3 regions of the Streptomyces sp. NPDC049585 genome follow, and region 2 is predicted to be linked to each of the others. Evidence: riboswitches for the same ligand, from Rfam matches in the RefSeq annotation. Region 2 holds a riboswitch; each other region holds the start of a gene.

Region 1 (7,820 bases), on a different contig from region 2:
ACCGCCGCCCCCGGGCCGGCCCCCTCCGCCGGCGGCCCCCGATGACCCGGCCCCCGCCGGCCGCCCCCAGGGCCTGCGCCGGCGTGCCCCTCGTCCGGTGCGTGCACGCCACCGCCGGCGCGGCCGCCGTGGCCGCGCTGGCCTGGACCGCCTGGCGCGGTCTCGCGCAGCCGCACGTCGCCCTCGCCTACGGGGTGCTGATCGCGCTCGGGGAGGCCGCCCGGCGCCCCCGCCCCGCCGCCGGGATACGCGAGACCGCGCCCCTCGGCTCGGCGGGCACCCTGGCCTACGCCCTGCTCGGCGAGGTGGGCGGGGAGCCCACCTCGCACGGCGCGCCCCAGGTCGTGGCCGTCGTCCTCGGCGCCACCCTCGCCGGTGCGGTCGGCCGCCCGCCCGCCGCGGACCGGCTCGCCCGCCGGGTGCTCGGCGCCGGGTTCGCCGCCGTCTGCTTCCAGCCGCTGCACGCCTGCGGGGCGCTCGACCGGTGGCCCGCGCACAGCCCGTACTACGCGCTGTTCCTGCTGGTCCTGCTCGGCCTGACCACCCTGTACGACGCCGTGCTCGCCGCCGCCCTGGCGTGCGCCCGCGGCGCGGGGGCGTACGGGGCCGCCCTGCGCGAGGAACTGCGCGCCGTGCCCGGGACCGGCTGGGCCATCGGGGCCAGCGGCGTCGTCCTCGCGCTGGCCGTGGCGGCGGCCGGCCTGTGGGCGCTGCCCGTCCTGTGCCTGCCGCTGCTGGTCACCCAGCTCTGCGCGCACCGCTACGAGGCGGTGTGGGCCACCCGCCGGCAGACGGTCGCCTCCCTGGCCCGCACGACCGAGATCGCGGGCTACACGGCCGCCGGCCATGCCCGGCGCGTGGCCGTCCTGGCCCGGGCCGTGGGCCGGGAGCTGGGCCTGTCCCGGGCCGACCTCGCCGTCCTGGAGGACGCGGCGCTGATGCACGACATCGGCCAGCTCTCGCTGGTCGACCCGGTGCCCGCCGGCGCCACCGAGCCGCTGCCCGCCGAGGAACGCCGCCGCATCGCCCGGCTCGGGGGCGCGGTCGTGCGCAGGACCGGCGTACCCCCCGAGGTCGCACTGGTGGTCGAACAGCAGGCGGAGCCGTACCGGCAGCAGCCGCTCCCGGCGCGCATCGTCCGTACCGCCAACGCCTACGACGACCTGGCCAGGGACCCCGCGTGCGGCCCGCTGCGCGCGCTGGAGCGCCTGCGCCTGGCGACCGCGCACGACCACGAACCCAGGGTCGTGGAGGCGCTCGCCGGGGTGCTCGCCCGGGGCGATTCCGCGCCGCCGGGCCCCTGAGCGCACCGCCGAACGCGACTGGCCCGCCGAACCCGCGGGTAATGAGCGGGCGTCCGGAGGGGCATGGTTGGATGCGAAGAAGAAGCGAGAATGGCGAGAACGCAGAAGACGCGTAAATCGGGGGGTGTCGTGCGCGCCGTCATCGGCAAGAAGGCCAAGAGGACATCCGGGGCGGGCACGGCAGCGCTCCCCGGTACGCACGCGGTGTGGCGGGCGGTCCCCGTGCGGGACGGCGGCCCCCACCCGGTCCATCCGGCGTGGTTGCACGCACAAACCGGCAGGCGGGAATCGTGAGGATCTTCGGCAGGGTGCGGCACCGGCCTTCCGCCTCGTGGCGGCAGGCCACCGACCGTGCCTTCACGCTCATCGGCGACGGCCGTTACGAGGACGCGGGTGCGCTGCTCACCCGCGCCGCCGACATGGAGCCGTGGCTGTCCGAGTCGTGGTTCAACCTCGCGCTGCTGCACAAGTTCCGGCACGACTGGGAACAGGCCCGCGCCGCGGGCCTGCGTGCGGTGGCGCTGCTGGAGCGGGAGACGGGCGCCCCCGACTGGTGGAACGTGGGCATCGCCGCCACCGCCCTGCAGGACTGGCCGCTGGCCCGGCGCGCCTGGCAGGCGTACGGCCTGAAGGTGCCCGGCGAGGGCGGCCCGGCCGGGGAGCCGGCCGGCATGGAGCTGGGCAGCGCGGCCGTGCGGCTCTCCCCGGAGGGCGAGGCGGAGGTCGTCTGGGGCCGCCGCCTGGACCCGGCCCGCATCGAGGTGCTCTCCATCCCGCTGCCGTCCTCCGGCCGCCGCTGGGGCGAGGTCGTGCTGCACGACGGCGTCCCGCACGGCGAGCGGGTGACCGCCGCCGGGCCCTCCTACCCCGTCTTCGACGAGATCGAGCTGTGGGCGCCCTCGCCCGTGCCGACGTGGGTGGTGCTGCTGGAGGCCGCCACCGAGGCCGACCGCGACGCCCTGGAGCGCCTCGCGGCCGACGCCGGCTTCGCCGCCGAGGACTGGTCCTCCTCCGTGCGCCTGCTGTGCCGTACCTGTTCGGAGAGCCGGATGCCCAGCGACGAGGGCGACGGCGAGCACCTCGACCCGCACGACCACAGCGAGCCCGGCCACCCCGGCCCGCTGGGCCACCGCACGGCGGGCTCCGGATCCGGGTCGCTGTGGGTGCCCGAGCGCGAGTGCGGCATCGCCGCCCCGCCCGGCCTGGTGCGCGGCCTGCTGGACGGCTGGGTGGCCGACAGCCCGGACACCCGCGAATGGCGTGATCTCGAAGAGGTCTGCTGAGCCGTCGCCCCGCCCCCTTACCCTGTATGAGGCCCAGTGGATTCAGGGCAAGATATTGCTTTCTGGTTGTGAGAGAGGCATACGGCGGACATGGCGCAGCAAGAGACCGAACACCGGGCGACCGGAGAGTTCATCGACGACGTGACGGACGCCGAGAAGCGTGAGGCGGAGCACCGCGAGCGCGGCACCTCGCGCCCGATCACGGTCGTCGGCAACCCCGTCCTGCACAACGAGTGCAAGGACGTCACCGAGTTCGACGACGAGCTCGCCCGGCTCATCGACGACATGTTCGCCAGCCAGCGCACCGCCGAGGGCGTGGGCCTGGCCGCCAACCAGATCGGCGTGGACCTGAAGGTCTTCGTCTACGACTGCCCCGACGACGAGGGCGTCCGCCACGTCGGCCACGTCGTCAACCCCGTCCTGGACGAACTGCCGGCCGAGCGCCGCGTCCTGGACGACTCCAACGAGGGCTGCCTGTCCGTTCCCACGGCGTACGCCCCGCTGGCCCGCCCCGACTACGCCGTCGTGCGCGGCCAGGACATGCACGGCAACGCGATCGCCGTCGAGGGCACCGGCTACTTCGCCCGCTGCCTGCAGCACGAGACGGACCACCTCTACGGCCGCCTCTACATCGACCGCCTCTCCAAGCGCGAGCGCAAGGACGCCCTTCGCCAGATGGCCGAGGGCACCCCGCGCTACCCGGTCGTCCCCAACGACTGATCTTCTGCAGCACGCGAAAGGGCCCGTACGGATCGCTCCGTACGGGCCCTTTCGTCGTGCGACTAGAACTCGTCGTCGAAGGAGACCGAGCCCTCGACCGCCACCTGGTACGCGGAGGCGCGGCGCTCGAAGAAGTTGGTCAGCTCCTGGACGTTCTGCAGCTCCATGAAGGAGAACGGGTTCTCCGAGCCGAACACCGGGGGGAAGCCCAGGCGCTGCAGGCGCTGGTCGGCGACGCACTGCAGGTACTCGCGCATGGAGTCGGTGTTCATGCCGGGCAGGCCGTCACCGCACAGGTCGCGGGCGAACTGCAGCTCGCACTCGACGGCCTCCTTGAGCATGTCGGTGACCTGCTGCTGGAGCTCGTCGTCGAAGAGGTCCGGCTCCTCCTCGCGGACGGTGTCCACGACGGAGAACGCGAAGTCCATGTGCATGGACTCGTCGCGGAAGACCCAGTTGGTGCCGGTCGCCAGGCCGTGCAGCAGGCCGCGGCTGCGGAACCAGTAGACGTAGGCGAAGGCGCCGTAGAAGAACAGGCCCTCGATGCACGCCGCGAAGCAGATGAGGTTGAGCAGGAAGCGACGGCGGTCGGCCTTCGTCTGCAGGCTCTCCAGCTTCTCGACCTCGTTGATCCACTTGAAGCAGAACTGCGCCTTCTCGCGGATGGAGGGGATGTTCTCCACGGCCGCGAAGGCGGCGGCGCGGTCGTCCGGGTCGGGCAGGTAGGTGTCGAGCAGCGTCAGATAGAACTGGACGTGCACGGCCTCCTCGAACAGCTGCCGCGACAGGTACAGGCGCGCCTCGGGCGAGTTGATGTGCTTGTACAGCGTCAGCACGAGGTTGTTCGCCACGATCGAGTCGCCGGTCGCGAAGAAGGCGACCAGGCGGCCGATCATGTGCTGCTCACCCGGGGACAGCTTGGCGAGGTCGGCGACGTCCGAGTGGAGGTCGACCTCCTCGACGGTCCAGGTGTTCTTGATCGCGTCGCGGTAGCGGTCGTAGAAGTCCGGGTACCGCATGGGGCGCAGGGTCAGCTCGAAGCCCGGGTCGAGCAGGTTCTTGGGGCGGTCGGATGCCGTGGTCATTACTGGCAGGCCTCGCAGGACTCGGGGTTTTCGAGGGAGCAGGCGATGGCGTCCGCGTCGGGCGCGGCCTGCTGCACGGGGATGGTCGTGGCGGCACCGGCGCTCGCGCCGGAGGCGGCGCGGGCGATGCGGGTGGCCGGGCGGGAGCGCAGGTAGTACGTCGTCTTGATGCCCTGCTTCCAGGCGTACGCGTACATCGAGCTGAGCTTGCCGATGGTCGGCGAGGCCATGAACAGGTTCAGCGACTGGCTCTGGTCCAGGTACGGCGTACGGGCCGCGGCCATGTCGATCAGGGCGCGCTGCGGGATCTCCCAGGCCGTGCGGTACAGGTCGCGGACTTCCTGCGGGATCCACTTCATGTCCTGGATGGAGCCGTTGGCCTCGGTCATGGCCTCGCGGGTGGCGCGGTCCCACACGCCCAGCTCCTTGAGGTCGTTCACCAGGTAGGTGTTGACCTGCAGGAACTCACCCGAGAGCGTCTCGCGCTTGAACAGGTTCGACACCTGCGGCTCGATGCACTCGTACACGCCCGCGATGGAGGCGATGGTGGCCGTCGGCGCGATGGCCAGCAGCAGCGAGTTGCGCATGCCGACCGCGGCGATGCGGGCGCGCAGCGCCTCCCAGCGGTCCTGCCACGCGGCGACGGCGTTGGGGTAGTGGTCCGGGTGCAGCACGCCGCGGGCGGTGCGGGTGGCCTCCCAGGCCGGGTGCGGGCCGTGCCGCTCGGCGAGGTCGGCGGACGCCTCGTACGCGGCGAGCATGATCCGCTCGGAGATCTTGGTGGACAGCTCCTTCGCCTCGGCCGAGTCGAAGGGCAGGCGCAGGCGGAAGAAGACGTCCTGCAGACCCATCAGGCCCAGGCCCACCGGGCGCCAGCGGCTGTTGGAGCGGCCGGCCTGCTCGGTCGGGTAGAAGTTGATGTCCACGACACGGTCGAGGAAGGTGACGGCCGTGCGGACGGTCGCGTCGAGCTTCTCCCAGTCCATGTCGCCGTCGGCGCCCAGGTGCTGCGCCAGGTTGACCGAACCGAGGTTGCAGACCGCCGTCTCGCCGTCGTTCGTGACCTCGAGGATCTCGGTGCACAGGTTCGAGGAGTGGACGACCGCGCCCTTCTCGGCCGTCTGGTTGGCCGTGCGGTTGGCGGCGTCCTTGAACGTCATCCAGCCGTTGCCGGTCTGCGCCAGGGTGCGCATCATCCGGGCGTACAGCACGCGCGCGGGGATGGTGCGGACGGCCTTGCCCTCGGCCTCGTAGCGGCGGTAGGCGGCGTCGAACTCGTCGCCGTACAGGTCGACCAGGTCGGGCGTGTCGGCCGGGGAGAACAGCGACCAGTCGGCGTCGGCCTCGACGCGGCGCATGAACTCGTCCGGGATCCAGTGCGCGATGTTCAGGTTGTGGGTGCGGCGGGCCTCCTCACCGGTGTTGTCGCGCAGCTCCAGGAACTCCTCGATGTCCGCGTGCCAGGTCTCCAGGTACACGCAGGCGGCGCCCTTGCGGCGGCCGCCCTGGTTCACCGCGGCGACGGAGGCGTCCAGGGTGCGCAGGAACGGCACGATGCCGTTGGAGTGGCCGTTGGTGCCGCGGATGAGCGAGCCGCGGGAGCGGATGCGCGAGTACGACAGGCCGATGCCGCCGGCGTGCTTGGAGAGCCGGGCGACCTGGTGGTAGCGGTCGTAGATCGAGTCCAGCTCGTCCAGCGGGGAGTCCAGCAGGTAGCAGGACGACATCTGCGGGTGGCGGGTGCCGGAGTTGAAGAGCGTGGGGGAGGAGGGGAGGTACGACAGCGTGCTGGTGAGCCGGTACAGCGCCGCCACGTCCTCCAGGGCCCGCTCGCTGTGGTCCTCGGCCAGGCCGCAGGCCACGCGCAGCAGGAAGTGCTGCGGCGTCTCGATCACGTCGCGGTGGATCGGGTGGCGCAGCAGGTAACGGCTGTGCAGGGTGCGCAGGCCGAAGTAGCCGAAGCGGTCGTCGGCGCCGTCGGCCAGGGCCGCGTCCACGAGCGCGTCCAGGCGCGCGGCGTGGGTGGCGACGAACGCGGCCGTGTCGTCGGCGATGAGGCCCTCGCGGTGGCCCACGGCGACCGAGGCGGAGAAGGAGGTGGCGCCCTGGCCGGCCGCCTCCTCGGCGATGGCGTGGGTGAGCAGGCGGGCGGCGAGCTTGGAGTACTCCGGCTCCTCGGCGATCAGGCCGGCGGCCGCCTCGGTGGCGAGGGAGCGCAGCTCCGCCTCGTCCGCCGCGGCGCTGCGGCCGCGCAGCGCGGCGGCGGCGACCTTGCCCGGGTCGGTGGCGGGCAGATCGGCGGTGAGGTCCGTCAGGGCACGCAGCAGCGCGGTCCCGGGGCCGTCGGCCGCTTCCGCGTTCGCTGAGACGGGACCTGCAACCGGATCTGCGGGCGCGATGGTCACGAGTGGCTCTCCTCGCTCGGCTGTGGTGGCCGGGCGGGTGCGCGCGACGGTCGCGTACGGGCACGTCCGACTCGGAGCTCGGGAGCGTGCCGCGCAGCGTCCGCCGGCCCAACCCGCGAGGCCCGGACGTGTTCAACGCCCATAGCCGAGCCCGGGACGGGCTCGGTGGTGGGCGCGCTGCCGGCAGGTCCTCGGACTGGTGGTGCGGTGTTTGTGCGCACTCGTTCACCGTTGCGGGACAGTTCCGGATTTGCACCGGATTCCCCTGCGGCGACAGCGAGGACGAGCATACATCTAGTGCCGGGCCTCGCACGCGCCCCCACATGTTGTGTCGGCGCGTCATGAGGTGGTTGCGGAATGTGGTAGAGGCGGCGTCCTTGCAGGCAAGAGCCGGACGGGCTGCGCCGCAGCCCGTCCGGCTCTTGGTGGTCTCTTGACGGAGTCTTCCGGTGGAGTTTCCCGGCGGGCGGGGCTCAGCCCGCCGCAGGCGCCTCCACCGTGGCCGGCGGCAGCTTCTCCTGGACGCCGGGATCCCCCGCATCGGCCGTGTAGTCCGACGGCCGCGTGAGGTCGACCCCGTCCGGCGCCCCCACCGCCCGCAGGACGACCGTGGCGACCACCGCCACCAGCACGTTGACCACGAACGCCGTCAGGCCGATGTACCCCTTCTCCCCGATGAGCGGAATGAGGTTGGTATTGCCGAAATGGTCCTGGGTGGCGCTGGGCGTCGCATATGCCCGCCACGTCCCGTACGCCATGCCTGCGGCCCACCCCGCCAGCAGGCCCCAGCGGTGGAACCAGCGCGTGAAGAGCCCGCCCACCAGCGCGGGCACGGTCTGCAGGATCCAGATGCCACCGAGCAGCTGGAAGTTGATGGCGACCGTTTTGTCCATGGTCAGCACGAAGGCGAGGGCGCCGACCTTGACCAGCAGGGATGCGATCTTGGACACCTTCGCCTCGTGCTCGGGCGTGGCGTCCGGCTTCAGGAAGTCCTTGTAGATGTTGCGGGTGAACAGGTTCGCC
Region 2 (7,750 bases):
CCTGCTGGCCGTCTACGTGGTGCCGTTCCTGAAGTACCCGGCCAACCCGCCGTCCGTCGGCGACCCGGACACCATCGCCAAGCGCACCACGCTGTACTTCCTGATGATCGCGCTCAGCGTCCTGCTGAGCGTGGCCGCGGTCATCCTCGGCAGGCGGCTGGCTCCACGCCTGGGCGCCTGGTACGCCACGGTGGCGGCCTCGGCCGCGTTCCTCGTCGTGATCGGCCTCGCCTACGCCTTCCTGCCCGCCGTCAACGAGGTGCCCAAGGACTTCCCGGCCACCGTGCTGTGGCAGTTCCGCCTCGCGGCACTGGCCATCCAGTGCACCCTCTGGGCCGCCTTCGGCCTGTTCTTCGGCTACCTCGCCGAGCGGGTCCTGGGCGCCGCCGCGGCCCCGGGCCGGCGTGGCACCGAGGGGGCGGGCTCTCCCGCCGCGATCGGCTGATCCGGCCGGTCGACGTTCGGTAAGGGGCTCGTCGCCTTGGCGACGAGCCCCTTACCGCGGGCGGCAGGCACGCCCCTCAGCGGTGCGTGAACTCCGGCGGCCGCTTCTCGACGAACGCCGCCATGCCCTCCTTCTGGTCCGCGGTCGCGAACACGGCGTGGAAGAGGCGGCGCTCGAAACGGACGCCCTCCGCCAGGGTGGTCTCGAAGGCGCGGTTGACGGCCTCCTTCGCCATCATGGCCACCGGGGCGGACATCTGCGCCACGGTCGCGGCGACCGCGAGCGCCTCGGCCAGCAGATCCCCGGCCGGCACGATCCGGGACACCAGCCCGGCCCGCTCGGCCTCGGCGGCGTCCATGGTGCGGCCGGTCAGGCACAGCTCCATCGCCTTGGCCTTGCCGACGGCACGGGTCAGCCGCTGGGAGCCGCCGATGCCCGGGACGACACCGAGCTTGATCTCGGGCTGGCCGAAGACGGCGGTGTCGGAGGCGAGCAGGATGTCGCAGAGCATGGCGAGCTCGCACCCGCCGCCCAGCGCATAGCCGCACACGGCGGCGACGGTGGGCGTACGCAGCTGCCCGAGCCGGTCCCAGGCGGTGAACCAGTCGCTGAGATACATGTCCATGTAGCCCTGCGGCCGCATCTCCTTGATGTCGGCGCCGGCCGCGAAGGCCTTCTCCGAGCCGGTGACGACGATGCAGCCGATGCCCGGGTCGCGGTCGAGGGCCTCGGTCGCCGCCACGACCTCGCTCATCACCTGCAGGTTGAGGGCATTGAGCGCCTTCGGCCGGTTGAGGGTCAGCAGGGCCGTGCGGCCCGTGCGCTCGACGAGGATCGTCTCGTACGCCTGGCCGGTGGTCCCGGTCATGGTGTGTGTCCGTTCTGCTGGGCGTTGTCGTTCCGCGGGGCCGGCCGGTCCGAACGCCGGCGGACGGCGTGGATGATGCCGGAGAAGTCCTGGGCGGCGCCCTCGCCCTCGGCGAACTCGGCGAACAGACGCGCGGCCCGCAGGCCCAGTTCGGCGTCCACGCCGCCCGTACGGGCCGCGTTCGCCGCGAGGGCGAGGTCCTTGGCCATCAGGGGAGCGGCGAAGCCCGGCGCGTACGCGCGGTCGGCGGGGCTGCCGGGAACGGGCCCGGGCACCGGGCAGTTGGTGGTCAGGGCCCAGCACTGCCCGGAGGCCGTGGAGGCCACGTCGAACAGGGCCTGGTGGCTCAGGCCGAGGCTCTCGCCGAGGACGAACGCCTCGCTGACCGCGATCATCGAGATGCCCAGGACCATGTTGTTGCAGATCTTCGCGGCCTGTCCCGCGCCGGCGCCGCCGCAGTGCACGGCCTTGCCGCCCATGGTCAGCAGCAGCGCCTCGGCGGCGGCGAAGTCCGCGGCCTCGCCGCCCACCATGAACGTCAGCGTGGCGGCCTCGGCCCCCACGACCCCACCCGAGACGGGGGCGTCGAGGGCCCGGTGCCCGGCGGCGAGCGCCGCCTCGTGCGCGGCGCGGGCGTCGGCGACGTCGATGGTGGAGCAGTCGACGAACAGCGTGCCGGGCCCGGCAGCGGCCAGCAACCCTTCGTCGCGGTAGAGGGCGAGGACGTGCCGTCCGGCGGGCAGCATGGTGATCACCACGTCCGCGCCGGCAACGGCCTGCGTCGCGGACGGCGCGGCGCGTACGCCGGTCCCCGCTGCCGCAGCGAGCAGTTCGGGCACCAGGTCGTACCCCGTGACGCGATGCCCGGCCCGGACGAGGTTGGCGGCCATGGGGCCGCCCATGCGGCCCAGGCCGATGAAGGCGACGGTGCTGCTCACCACGGCACCTCCCGGGCCTCGTCGGCGGGGGCCAGGCGCAGCTCGCAGGCGCCGAGCGGGGCGAAGTACCGTTCCACGTCCGCGGCGGTGACCTCGGCGAGCGTGGCGGGGGACCACCGCGGCGTGCGGTCCTTGTCGACGACCTGGGCCCGGATGCCCTCGACCAGGTCGTGCGAGGACAGCGCCGCGCAGGAGATGCGGTACTCCTGCTCCAGGACCCGCTCCAGCGGACCCAGCGCCCGGGCGCGCCGCAGAGCGGCGAGGGCGACCTTCAGGGCGGTGGGGGACCGGCCGAGGAGGGTCGCGGCGGCCTCGCCGGCCGCGGGGGCGGCCTCGGCACGCAACCGCTCCACAATTTCCTCGACGGTGTCGGCCGCGTAGCACCGGTCGATCCACTCCCGCTGCGCCTGCAGCACACCGGGCGGCGCCTGGCACACGTACCGGGGGAGCACCTCGTGCACGGGGGCGAGCGCGAGGTCGGCCACCAGGTGCGGCAGCCGGTCGGACGGTACGTAGTGGTCGGCGAGCCCGCACAGCAGGGCGTCGGCCGCCCCCACCGCCGTACCGGTCAGGGCGAGGTGGGTGCCGAGGCCGCCGGGGGCGAGCCCGAGGAGGTGGGTGCCGCCGACGTCGGGCGCGAAGCCGATGCCGGTCTCGGGCATGGCGACGCGGGAGCGTTCGGTGACGATCCGTACGCTGCCGTGGGCGGAGACGCCGACGCCGCCACCCATGACGATGCCGTCCATGACGGCCACGTACGGCTTGGGGTAGCGGGCGATCAGGGCGTTGAGCCGGTACTCGTCCCGCCAGAACTCTGCCGAGGCGCGGCCGCCGCCGGTGCGGGCGTCCTCGTGGATGGCACGGATGTCACCGCCCGCGCACAGCCCGCGCTCGCCCGCCCCCGTGAGGACCACCGTCTCGACGGCGGGGTCCTTCTCCCATTCCGCGAGGGCCTGGTCGATGCGGGTCACCATGGCGTGGGTGAGGGCGTTGAGGGCGCGGGGCCGGTTGAGGGTCAGGTACGCCGCGAGGCCCTCGGTGCGCAGCAGGACGTCGGTGTCGCCGGGGGCCGTCATCGCCGGCCGCCCGTCAGGTCCCGGGCCACGATCAGACGCATGATCTCGTTCGTTCCTTCCAGGATGCGGTGCACCCGAAGATCGCGGACGATCTTCTCGATGCCGTACTCGCTGAGGTAGCCGTAACCGCCGTGCAGTTGCAGGGCGCGGTCGGCGACCTCGTAGCCGGTGTCGGTGGCGAAGCGCTTGGCCATCGCGCACAGCTGCGCGGCCTGCGGCAGGCCGCGGTCCAGGGCTTCCGCCGCCTGCCGGACCAGGGCGCGGGCCGCCGCCAGTTCGGTGGCCATGTCGGCCAGCTGGAACTGCAGCGCCTGCGCGTCCAGCAGCGGCGCGCCGAAGGCTTCGCGGTCGGCGAGGTGGGCCAGCGCCCGGTGCAGGGCGCTGCGGGCGCCGCCGAGGGAGCAGGCGGCGATGCCGAGCCGGCCGCCGTTGAGCCCGTTCATCGCGATGCGGAAGCCGTCGCCCTCCGCGCCGAGGCGGCGGTCGGCGCTCACGCGGACGCCGTCGAGGACCACCTGGCGGGTGGGCTGGGCGTTCCAGCCCATCTTCTTCTCGTTCGGGCCGAACGAGACCCCCGCGTCGCCGCGTTCGACGACGAAGGCCGAGATGCCGCGCGGGCCGTCCTCGCCGGTGCGGGCCATGACGACGTAGACCTTGGAGGCGCCCGCGCCGGAGACGAACTGCTTGACACCGGTCAGGACGTAGTGGTCGCCGTCGCGCTCGGCGCGGGTGCGCAGCGCGGCGGCGTCGGAGCCGGCGCCCGGCTCGGTCAGGCAGTAGCTGCCCAGCGCCTCCATGGCGCACAGCGCCGGCAGCCAGCGCCTGCGCTGGGCGTCGTCGCCGTAGCGGTCGATCATCCAGGCGACCATGTTGTGGATGGAGAGGTAGCCGGCCAGTGAGGGGCAGCCGGTGGCCAGTGTCTCGAAGACCAGGACGCCGTCGGAGCGCGTCAGGCCCGAGCCGCCGGACTCCTCGCGCACGTAGGCGCCGCCGAGGCCGAGGTCCGCGCCCTTGCGCAGGACGTCGACGGGGAAGTGCTTGTCCCGGTCCCAGGCGACGGCGTGCGGGGCGAGGTGTTCCTCGGCGAAGTCGAGCGTCGTCTCGGCGATGGCGAGCTGGTCGTCCGTCAGGAAAGTGCCGGACAGGGCGGTGTTCGTCCGGGTGGCGGTCGTCATCGGCGTCAGCCCATCGTCGGCAGGGTGAAGCTCGCGCCCTCCTTGACCCCGGAGGGCCAGCGCGAGGTGACGGTCTTGGTGCGGGTGCAGAAGCGGACGGCGTCCGGTCCGTGCTGGTTCAGGTCGCCGAAGCCGGACCGCTTCCAGCCGCCGAAGGTGTGGTATGCCACGGGCACCGGGATCGGCACGTTGACGCCGACCATGCCGGCGGTGACCCGGCGGGTGAAGTCGCGGGCGGTGTCCCCGTCCCGGGTGAAGATCGCCACGCCGTTGCCGTACGGGTGCTCGCTGGGCAGCCGCAGCGCCTCCTCGTAGTCGGCGGCGCGGACCACGCACAGCACCGGGCCGAAGATCTCCTCACGGTAGATCCGCATGGCGGGGGTGACGCGGTCGAAGAGCGAGGGTCCGGCGAAGAAGCCGTTCTCGTGCCCGGGCAGGACGAAGCCGCGCCCGTCCACGACGAGTTCGGCGCCCTCCGTGGCGCCGATGTCGACGTACCGGCGCACACGGTCGAGGGCGTCGCGGCCGACCAGGGGGCCGAAGTCGGCGTCCGGGTCGTCGCTGCGGCCGATGCGCAGCGAACCGATGCGTTCCTTGAGCCGGGCGACCAGCGCGTCGGCGGTCTCCTCGCCGACGGGGACGGCCACGGAGATCGCCATGCAGCGTTCGCCCGCGGAACCGTAGCCGGCGCCGATCAGCGCGTCGACGGCCTGGTCGAGGTCGGCGTCCGGCATCACGATCAGATGGTTCTTGGCGCCGCCGAAGCACTGGGCACGCTTGCCGTGCGCCGCTGCGGTGGCGTAGACGTGCGCGGCGACGGAGGTGGAGCCGACGAAGCCGACGGCCTGTACGCGGGCGTCCTCCAGCAGCGTGCCGACCGCCTCCTTGCCGCCGTTGACCACGTTGAACACGCCCGGCGGCAGCCCCGCCTCGACGAACAGCTCCGCGAGCCGCAGTGGCACGGACGGGTCGCGCTCGGACGGCTTGAGGACGAAGGCGTTGCCGCAGGCGATGGCGGGCGCGGCCTGCCACAGCGGGATCATCGCGGGGAAGTTGAACGGGCTGATGCCCGCCATGACGCCGAGCGGGGCGCGCAGCGAGTGGACGTCGATGCCGGTGCCGGCATTGTCGGTGAACTCGCCCTTGAGCAGGTGCGGGATGCCGGCGGCGAACTCCACGACCTCCAGGCCGCGCTGCAGGTCGCCGTGCGCGTCGGCGACCGTCTTGCCGTGCTCGGCGGAGAGCAGCCGCGCGAGCACGTCGCGTTCACCGTCCACCAGCTGGAGGAACCGCAGCAGGACGCGGGCGCGACGCTGGGGGTTCCACTGCGCCCACTGCGGCTGCGCAGCCGCCGCGTCGGCGATCGCCAACGCGGTCTCCTCCCGCCCGGCCAGGGGCACCTTGGCCTGGACGGCACCGGTGTTGGGGTCGTACACGTCGGTGAAGAGCCCCGACGTTCCGTGGACGTGCTTGCCGCCGATGAAATGGGTCAGTTCGCGGACCATGAACAGCCTGCTCCCGTCGATGGGGATCCGAGGACGGCACGGCGGGCCGGCGGACGGCACCGGGCGAGGTGCACGCGCCGCTGCGGCGGGCCGTGGGACGCGAAGGCCAGGGGATCGAGGGGAGCGTTACGAACGTGCGGGCGTGCCCGCGTGCTCCGCCGGGGATCCCGGGTCGTGGGTACGGACCGGTGCCATGCGTGTCTGCTCCATCCTCGTGGACAACACGGAACATCCCGCGGCCGGTATCCTGACTCCCGGATCACCGCATGCCGCCCGCCTTCCCGACGCGCCTCGCGTCAGTGGCGTGCTACTCGACGGCACACTCCCCGGTCACAGTGGCGGGACCGTCCCGGATTCGCACCGGCTTCCCTGCACCGCGGGCCTTGCCCCGAACATATAGTTGGACGTCCTACTAAGTCCAGCCCACGGGTGGTCGGGCAGCCGCCCCTCGGGAGATGGACCAGCAGGACCGCGAGCTCCCCGGCCGGCCCGACGCTCCACCACAGGGCCCGGTACCCCGCCCGGGCATCGGCAGCGGGAACCCGCCACACCTCGTGTGTCGCACTATCGGAACGAGCAGTCGTGGAACGGAGATCCATGGGCCCTCGCCTTCGGGAATCCGGCAGCCGGTACAGACAAATCCCATACTGTTTTCCCCCGTTGTGTGATCACATCGGGAGCGTCCCCTGCGCGGGCGGTTTCCTCCGCGTTCACCCGTTGCGAAGCATCAAGGATGAGGTCTGGATGTCGAGGAAGTACGGCGCTGCTCTGACGGTCGCCTGTGTGGCCGTGGCCGCCATGGGGCTCTCGGCTTGTGGCGACGGCGGCAAGAAGGAGGCCCCGTGCCACGGCGACCGGCATGCCGGAGCGGCGGCTCGGCACCCTGACCGCCAAGGAGATAGCCGACAAGGCCTTGCACGAGCTGGCCGCGGCATCCTCCATGCACATCACCATGACCACCGCCTCGGCGGCGGAGCAGGAGGGCATGACCGTGGACCTGGCCGTGGACGTCAAGGGCAACTGTGCCGGCAAGGTCAGCTCGGGCAGCGGCGCAGCCGACGTCATCAAGCAGGGCAACGACATCTGGGTGCGCCCGGACCAGAGCTGGTTACGCACGCATGTCGGGGCCGACGGCATGGAGAAGTTCACAGATCTGTACCTCCACGGCACGACCACCAGCCCCTGGCTCAAGCCCATCGCGGCCAGCTGTGACTTCCACCGGCTGCAGGACGTCGGTCGAGGGTACGCGCCCTTCGATGTACTGACCGTCAAAGGGGAGCCGATCAGGATCAAAGACATGGAGGTCGTGCCCATCACCGACCGGCGGGCGCGCAACGCGGTCTACGTGGCCGCAGAGGGCAAGCCCTACCCCGTCCGTATCGTTCATGAAGGGCGCGACTCCTACGAGATGACCTTCACCGACTGGGACCGACCGGTCCCGAGCGCCACCCCGCCCACCGCGCAGACCGTCGACGTCAACAAGGTCGCCGAATTCGCGCACTGGCCCTCGGACGGCGACGAACCCGACCTGCTCGTGTGATACCCGGTAGCGGGCGGCTACTTCCAGGTGGCGAGCGTCTCGCTGCGCCGTGTCCATGTGACGGTGGACGGTGCCTTCGCGTCGTCGGGTGCGACGAAGACGGCGCAGCCGCCGACGCTCGCTCCCGTGGGGGCTTCCTTGAACGTGGTGTGGTCGGCCCCGACGCATTTGTCGAAGTGGCCGGTGGTCAGGGGTTCGGTCGG
Region 3 (7,820 bases), on a different contig from region 2:
CCGACCACCAGCTGCCGTTCCAGCCGTCCTCGGGTTCGGTGACGGCGGCCGCGTGCAGCGGCGCCCCGAGCGAGCCGCCCTCGGCGCGCGCCCCGCCGGCGTCGTCCGCCGTGACCTGCATCTCGGCGTGCACGGGCAGGCCCATGTCGCGGTCGGGTGCGTCGGCGACGGTCAGGCGCACGTAGTACGCGCCGGGCAGCGGGTCGTTGGCCCACCGCTCGGCCCACGGCCGTACCGTGCGCAGCGTGCAGGTGAGCGTGACGGAGGCCTCCTCGCGCGCCGCTCGCTGCGTGGGTGCGCCGGAGGCGCACGCCTGCCGGCGGCGCAGCCCGTCGAAGACGTCCAGCTGCCAGGTGGACGTGCCGTTGCGGGTGGCCGACTCAGGCAGGTTCACGGTGGCCTTGACCGTGGGCTGCTGCCCGGCGCCCGCCGGGAACTGCCAGTAGAGGTAGTCGCCGGTGGAGGCGTCGGCGGTGGCCCGCTGACCCTGTTCGACGGCGACGGCGGTGCGGAAGGCGGTACCGGCCTCGCTGGGCGCGGGCCTGCCCTCGTCGGCGGTGGCGGCGGGGCCGAGGCCCAGCAGCACCGCACCGGCGGCGACCGTGGCCGCCAGGAGCCGCTTGACGTACATCAGTTCTCCCTCCACACGGCCACGCGCCAGCGCGCCAGCCAACCCCACAGCAGACCGGCCAGCAGGCCCGTGCCGCCGAGGACGAGCAGCAGCACCCAGCCGCGGCCGAGGCCGAAGGCGGCGAGGTCCGAGGGGTCGTCCGGGCCCTTGACGACGTCGACGGCCAGCTCGACCGGCAGGCCCGGTTCGCGCTTGACCGAGGGCGGGGCGGCGAAGGACTGGGAGACCTCCAGGCACACCGTGCGCGGGTCCTTGTCGTCCTTCGAGGCCCGGTAGACGGGACGGCGCAGACCGGCGGACATCACGTCGGTGCGGCCGTTGCCGGCGTCGGAGCCCCGTACGAGCTCCTGCCCGCCCTCGCTCACGGCCCGCAGCAGCACGCCGTAGTCGCGCTCGACGGCCCGGTCGGCGGCCACACTGACGGAGGCCCGCAGCTCCTGGCCGGGCTTGACCTTCACGCGGTACCAGCGGTGCTCGCCGAACCGCTCCCGGTCGGTCCAGATGCCGGCGCCGATCTCGGGCGCGGTGGCGCAGGAGGCGCCGCCCTGGGTGGCCCGCGGCGTCTGGACGGGGGTGTCGGCCCGCTTGACGAGCTGCTTGATGCGGCCGGAGAGCTCCTTGCGGTGGTGCACGGTGGTGTACGTGCCGCCGGTGGCCTCGGCGATGCAGCTGAGCTGCTCGCGCGTCTTGTCGTCGGCGGCGAGGCCGAGCGTGTCGACGGTCAGGTGGGTGCCCTTGGCGGCCAGTTCACGGGCCACGTCGCACGGGTCGGGCTGGCCGCAGGAGTCCTCGCCGTCGGTGATGAGGACGATGCGCCGGGTGCCGCCCCCGACGTCCAGGTCCTGATCGGCGCCGCGCAGCGCGTACCCGATGGGCGTCCAGCCCGTCGGCTGCAGCCGCGCCACGGAGTTCTTGGCCTCGGTCCGGTTGACGGCCCCCACCGGGTGCAGCTGCTCGCTGTCCCGGCAGCCGATGGCCTTGTCCTCCCCGGCGTACGTCGCCCCGAGCGTCCGGATCCCCAGCCGCACACCCTGCGGCACGGAATCGATGACCTCGTTGAACGCTTCCTTGGCCGCCGCCATGCGCGACTGCCCGTCCACGTCCTGTGCCTTCATCGAGCCACTGACGTCGAGCACGAGCTCGACCTTCGGCGAGTCCTTGGAGGGCCCGTCGGCGGCGCTCGCGGGCACCGCACCCCCGGCAAAGGCGGCCAGCAGGGCACAAATCCCCGCTGCCGCCCGTTTCCTGTAGATCATTCAGGTGATCCTATGGAAAGCGGAGCCCGACCCTCAAAACGTGCGGTGCCGGGCCGGCGGCCCCAGCCCGAGCACCTGGTGCAGGCTCCGGCCCTCTTCCGCCCAGGCCCGCAGCCGCTCCCGGTCCACCCAGTGCACTCCGTGGCGGTCGCCCCATATCCGTCCCGGCGTCAGGCCGAGACCGTGCCCCGGCCCGGGTAATCCCCCAGTCATGGGAGAGCACTCCAGGCCGGGGCACCGTCGGCTACGCGTCGATCACCTCATTCGGCGCCGTCCGCGCCGCCCTCCAGGTTGCCCTCGGTCTCCAGGAAGACCTGCCGCAGGGCTTCGAGCGTCCCGGCGTCGGGCTTGGCCCACATGCCGCGGCTCTCGGCCTCCAGGAGGCGTTCGGCGATGCCGTGCAGGGCCCAGGGGTTGGCGTCCTCCAGGAAGGAGCGGTTCTCGGGGTCGAGGACGTAGGTCTGGGCGAGCTTGTCGTACATCCAGTCGGGGACGACACCGGTGGTGGCGTCGTATCCGAAGAGGTAGTCGACGGTGGCGGCGAGTTCGAAGGCGCCCTTGTAGCCGTGGCGGCGCATGGCCGCGATCCAGCGGGGGTTGACCACGCGGGCGCGGAAGACGCGGGAGGTCTCCTCGACCAGGGTGCGGGTGCGGACGGTCTCCGGGCGGGTGGAGTCGCCGATGTAGGCGGCGGGCGCGGTGCCGCGCAGGGCCTTGACGGTGGCGACCATGCCGCCGTGGTACTGGAAGTAGTCGTCGGAGTCCGCGATGTCGTGCTCGCGCGTGTCGGTGTTCTTCGCGGCGACGGCGATGCGCTTGTAGGCGCTCTCCATCTCCTCGCGGGCCGGGCGGCCCTCCAGGCCGCGGCCGTAGGCGTAGCCGCCCCAGACGGTGTAGACCTCGGCGAGGTCGGCGTCGGTGCGCCAGTCGCGGCTGTCGATGAGCTGGAGCAGGCCGGCGCCGTACGTACCGGGACGGGAGCCGAAGATGCGGGTGGTGGCGCGGCGTTCGTCGCCGTGGGCGGCGAGGTCGGCCTGGGCGTGGGCGCGCACGTGGTTGTGCTCGGCGGGCTCGTCGAGGGAGGCGACGAGGCGTACGGCGTCGTCGAGCAGGCCGATGACGTGCGGGAAGGCGTCGCGGAAGAAGCCGCTGATGCGCAGGGTGACGTCGATGCGGGGGCGGCCCAGTTCCTCCAGCGGTACGGCTTCGAGCCCGCTGACGCGCCGGGACGCCTCGTCCCACACCGGGCGTACGCCCAGCAGGGCCAGGGCCTCGGCGACGTCGTCGCCGGCGGTGCGCATCGCGCTCGTGCCCCACAGGGACAGGCCGACCGACTGCGGCCAGGTGCCGTTGTCGGTGCGGTAGCGCTCCAGCAGGGAGTCGGCCAGGGCCTGGCCGGTCTCCCAGGCCAGGCGGGAGGGGACGGCCTTGGGGTCGACGGAGTAGAAGTTGCGGCCGGTGGGCAGCACGTTGACCAGGCCGCGCAGGGGCGAGCCGGAGGGGCCGGCCGGGACGAAGCCGCCGGCCAGGGCGTGGACGGCGTGGTCGAGCTCGTCGGTGGTGCCCGCCAGGCGGGGGGCGACCTCACGCGCGGCGAAGTCGAGGACGGCGGCGACCTGTTCGCCGCGCTCGGTGGGCACGGCCGCCGGGTCCCAGCCTGCCGCCTCCATGGCCTCCACCAGGGCGCGGGCCTCGGCCTCCGCGTCGTCCGCCGTCGTGCGCGTCGCGGCGGACTCGTCCAGGCCGAGCGCCTCGCGCAGGCCCGGCAGGGCCGCGGTGCCGCCCCAGATCTGGCGGGCGCGCAGGATGGACAGGACGAGGTTGACGCGGGCCTCGCCGGTGGGCGCGGCGCCCAGCACGTGCAGGCCGTCGCGGATCTGGGCGTCCTTGACCTCGCACAGCCAGCCGTCGACGTGCAGCAGGAAGTCGTCGAAGCCGTCGTCGTCCGGGCGCTCGTCCATGCCGAGGTCGTGGTCGAGGCGGGCGGCCTGGATCAGCGTCCAGATCTGGGCGCGGATCGCCGGGAGCTTGGCCGGGTCCATGGCGGAGATCTGGGCGTACTCGTCGAGCAGCTGCTCCAGGCGCGCGATGTCGCCGTAGGACTCGGCGCGCGCCATGGGCGGGACGAGGTGGTCGACGAGGGTGGCGTGGGCGCGGCGCTTGGCCTGGGTGCCCTCGCCGGGGTCGTTGACGAGGAAGGGGTAGACCAGCGGCAGGTCGCCGAGGGCGGCGTCGGGGCCGCAGGCGGCGGACAGGCCGGCGTTCTTGCCGGGCAGCCATTCGAGGTTGCCGTGCTTGCCCAGGTGGATCATGGCGTCGGCGCCGAAGCCGCCGTCCTCCTGGGAGGCGGCGATCCACCGGTAGGCGGCGAGGTAGTGGTGGGAGGGCGGCAGGTCGGGGTCGTGGTAGATGGCGATGGGGTTCTCGCCGAAGCCGCGCGGGGGCTGGATGAGGATCAGCAGGTTGCCGCGGCGCAGCGCGGCCAGCACGATGTCGCCCTCGGGGTTGCGGCTGCGGTCGACGAACATCTCGCCCGGGGCGGGGCCCCAGTGCTCCTCGACGGCCTCGCGCAGCTCGGCGGGCAGGGCGGCGAACCAGCGCCGGTAGTCGGCGGCCGGGATGCGCACGGGGTTGCGGGCGAGCTGCTCCTCGGTCAGCCACTCCTGGTCGTGGCCGCCGGCCTCGATCAGGGCGCGGATGAGCTCGTCGCCGTCGCCCGACTCCAGCCCCGGAACCGCCTCGTCGCCGAAGTCGTAGCCCTCCTCGCGCAGCCGGCGCAGCAGGGCGACGGCGCTGGCGGGGGTGTCCAGGCCCACGGCGTTGCCGATGCGGGAGTGCTTGGTGGGGTAGGCGGACAGGACGAGCGCCAGCCGCTTCGCGGCCGCCGGGATGTGCCGCAGCCGGGCGTGGCGCACGGCGATCCCTGCGACGCGGGCGGCGCGTTCGAGGTCGGGCACGTAGGCGGGCAGGCCGTCCTCGTCGACCTCCTTGAAGGAGAACGGGACGGTGATGATGCGCCCGTCGAACTCCGGTACGGCCACCTGGGTCGCGGCGTCCAGCGGGGAGAGGCCCTCGTCGTTCTCCTCCCACGCGCTGCGCGGGCCGGTCAGGCACAGCGCCTGCAGGATGGGGACGTCGAGGGCGGCCAGCGCCCCCGCGTCCCACGACTCGTCGTCGCCGCCGGCCGAGGCGTCCGCGGGTCGCGTGCCGCCGGCGGCGAGCACGGTGGTGACGATGGCGTCGGCGTCGCGCAGCGCGTCCACGAGCTCCGGCTCGGGGGCGCGCAGGGAGGCGACGTACAGCGGCTTGGCGCGGCCGCCGGCGTCCTCGATCGCGCCGCACAGGGCCTCGACGAAGGCGGTGTTGCCGCTCATGTGGTGGGCGCGGTAGTAGAGCACGGCCACCAGCGGGCCGGCCGCCCCCGGCTTGGGCGTGCGCTCCAGCTCGCCCCACGCGGGCGCGGCGGCCGGCGGCTCGAAGCCGTGCCCGGTCAGCAGCACGGTGTCGGACAGGAAGCGGGCGAGCTGCTCCAGGTTGGCGGGACCGCCGTGGGCGAGGTAGGCGTGGGCCTCGGCCGCGATGCCGACGGGGACGGTGGAGGTCTCCATCAGCTGGGCGTCGGGGGCCTGTTCGCCGGTGAGCACGACGACCGGCCGCGGCCCGGCCAGCAGCACGTCGAGCCCCTCCTGCCAGGCGCGGATGCCGCCGAGGAGCCGGACGACGACGAGATCGGCGCCCTCCAGGAGGCCGGGCAGCTCGTCCAGCGGCAGCCGGGCGGGATTGGCGAGCCGGTAGGGGACCGGGCCGCCGGCGGCACGGGCACTGAGCAGGTCGGTGTCGGACGTCGACAGGAGCAGGATCACGGCAGGCCTTCCTCGGGGTCCGCGCCCCGGGCGGTGGGAGGACGGCAGGAGTTCCTGACTTCCCACGGCAGTACTCGGCGTACTCGACCGTGGTCACAGTGGCGGGACCGTGCCGGAATCGCACCGGCTTCCTCCCCTGTCGCCGTCGCTGGCGCAGTCATAGTAGCGAGGCGGGGTGACTTCGGCCCGTCCGGCTTCGAGGACACCGCGCGCAGCGCGGCATTCGGCCCCGGGGGCGGAGCCCCGCAGGCCACGACCCGTCGGTATGCTCCCCGCATGCCCGCCCTGCCCGCTCGTGACCGCGCCGACGCCTGTCCCGGCGCGCTGCGTCTGCACGCCGCGGACGACGGGGCGCTCGCCCGGGTGCGGCTGCCGGGCGGGCTGCTGACGGCGCACCAGGCCGCCGCGCTGGCGGATGCCGCCGAGGCGCTGGGGGACGGCCACCTCGACCTCACCTCCCGTGGCAACGTCCAGTTGCGCGGCCTCGCGGACGCCTGCGGCGCCGAGCTGGCCGCCCGGCTGCGCGCCGCGGGCCTGCTGCCGTCCGACCGTCACGACCGCATCCGCAACATCGCGGCCTCCCCTCTCGGCGACGGCCGCGTACCGCAGTGGGTCCGGGAGCTGGACCGTCTCCTGTGCTCGGGCGAACCGGACCTCTCCGACCTCTCCGGTCGTTTCCTCTTCGGTCTGGACGACGGGCGCGGCGACATCGTCGCCCTCTCCCCCGATGTGACGTTGATCGCAAGCGCCGACGGTGCCCTGCTGTGCCACGGCCCCACCGGTCCCGGCCTGCGCGTCGCCGACCGGGACGCCCCGCGGGCGGCGGCCCTGGCGGCCGCCGGGTTCCTCGCCGCGCAGCGCGCGAGCGGTACGCGCGCCTGGCGGCTGCGCGAGCTGCCGTCCGAACACCGGCCCGCACCCGAGGACTTGGCCCGGCGTCTGGACGCCGCCGGTATCCCCTCCTGCCCCGCCGCCGTCGCCGTCGCCCCCGGCGCCCCGCCCGGGCCGGGCGTGGTCACCGGCCCCGGCGGCCGGCCGGCCCTGTCGGTGGCCGCCCCGCTGGGCCGGCTGACCGCCGCCCAGGGGCGGCTGCTCGCCGGCACCGCCGACCGGTACGGCGACGGCGGGCTGCGTGTGACACCCTGGCGCGGCGTCATCGTCCCGGGGCTCGCGCCCGGTACGGATCCGCAGCCGCGGGCGCACCGAGCCGCCGCCCTGGCGCAGGAGGCCGGGTTGGTCACGTCCGCGGCGTCCGCCTGGCATCGCGCGGGGGCCTGCGCGGGCCGCCCGGGCTGTGCGAAGGCACTCGCCGACGTGCGCGCCGACGCGGCCGCCGCGCTCGCGTCCGTACGCCCTGGTGGCTCGGGGGCGTTGCCGGTGTACTGGTCCGGGTGCGAACGGCGCTGCGGGCACCCCGGTGGCCGCTGGGTCGACGTGCTGGCGACGGGCGAGGGGTCCTACCGGGTCACCGTGCGCGACGGCCTGCGGGAGGCACCGTCGGTGACGGTGACGGCGGCAGAACTGGCCGGCGCGGTGGCGGCGGCCCGTACCACGACATGAACGAGGGCAACGAGGGCACAGTGTTCGACTACGACAAGGACGGCGCGTCCATCTACCGCCAGTCCTTCGCCACCATCCGTGCCGAGGCGGACCTCGGCGGGCTGCCGACGGACGTCTCCCGGGTCGCGGTCCGCATGATCCACGCCTGCGGGATGACCGATCTCGTCCGCGACCTCTCCTACTCCCCGCAGGTGGTGGCGAAGGCACGCGAGGCGCTGTGCGCCGGTGCACCGATCCTGTGCGACGCCAACATGGTCGCCTCCGGCGTCACCCGCAAACGGCTCCCGGCGGACAACGAGGTGCTGTGCACCCTGACCGACCCGGCCGTGCCCGAGCTCGCCGCCCGCATGGGCACCACGCGCAGTGCCGCCGCGCTGGAGCTGTGGCGCGAGAAGCTGGGCGGCGCGGTGGTGGCCGTCGGCAACGCGCCGACCGCCCTGTTCCGGCTGCTGGAGATGGTGGCCGAGGGCGCGCCGCGCCCGGCGGCGGTGCTGGGCATCCCGGTCGGCT

Evidence for each region. Region 2 has a riboswitch for cobalamin ahead of AB0K17_RS08950 (CoA-acylating methylmalonate-semialdehyde dehydrogenase). Riboswitches for the same ligand answer to the same signal wherever they lie in the genome.
Region 1: it holds a riboswitch for cobalamin, as region 2 does, so the genes downstream of both, AB0K17_RS00930 (ribonucleoside-diphosphate reductase subunit alpha) here and AB0K17_RS08950 (CoA-acylating methylmalonate-semialdehyde dehydrogenase) in region 2, are expected to answer to the same signal.
Region 3: it holds a riboswitch for cobalamin, as region 2 does, so the genes downstream of both, cobN (cobaltochelatase subunit CobN) here and AB0K17_RS08950 (CoA-acylating methylmalonate-semialdehyde dehydrogenase) in region 2, are expected to answer to the same signal.

Annotation. Positions count from the first base shown of each region.
Region 1 is NZ_JBFAPE010000001.1:197,462-205,281, reverse strand. It holds gene AB0K17_RS00955 (HD-GYP domain-containing protein) at 1-45, shown strand, start outside; gene AB0K17_RS00950 (HD domain-containing protein) at 102-1,304, shown strand; gene AB0K17_RS00945 (hypothetical protein) at 1,595-2,587, shown strand; gene def (peptide deformylase) at 2,678-3,307, shown strand; gene AB0K17_RS00935 (ribonucleotide-diphosphate reductase subunit beta) at 3,370-4,392, opposite strand; gene AB0K17_RS00930 (ribonucleoside-diphosphate reductase subunit alpha) at 4,392-6,797, opposite strand; cobalamin riboswitch at 6,962-7,100, opposite strand; gene mctP (monocarboxylate uptake permease MctP) at 7,271-7,820, opposite strand, start outside.
Region 2 is NZ_JBFAPE010000005.1:307,556-315,305, reverse strand. It holds gene AB0K17_RS08975 (CbtA family protein) at 1-445, shown strand, start outside; gene AB0K17_RS08970 (enoyl-CoA hydratase) at 522-1,313, opposite strand; gene mmsB (3-hydroxyisobutyrate dehydrogenase) at 1,310-2,251, opposite strand; gene AB0K17_RS08960 (enoyl-CoA hydratase/isomerase family protein) at 2,248-3,327, opposite strand; gene AB0K17_RS08955 (acyl-CoA dehydrogenase family protein) at 3,324-4,502, opposite strand; gene AB0K17_RS08950 (CoA-acylating methylmalonate-semialdehyde dehydrogenase) at 4,508-6,007, opposite strand; cobalamin riboswitch at 6,227-6,408, opposite strand; gene AB0K17_RS08945 (hypothetical protein) at 6,867-7,547, shown strand; gene AB0K17_RS08940 (hypothetical protein) at 7,565-7,750, opposite strand, start outside.
Region 3 is NZ_JBFAPE010000040.1:3,993-11,812, forward strand. It holds gene AB0K17_RS27360 (hypothetical protein) at 1-631, opposite strand, end outside; gene AB0K17_RS27365 (VWA domain-containing protein) at 631-1,887, opposite strand; partial or broken gene AB0K17_RS27370 (restriction endonuclease) at 1,921-2,043, opposite strand; gene cobN (cobaltochelatase subunit CobN) at 2,148-5,750, opposite strand; cobalamin riboswitch at 5,776-5,912, opposite strand; gene AB0K17_RS27380 (cobalamin biosynthesis protein CobG) at 6,027-7,310, shown strand; gene AB0K17_RS27385 (precorrin-8X methylmutase) at 7,307-7,820, shown strand, end outside.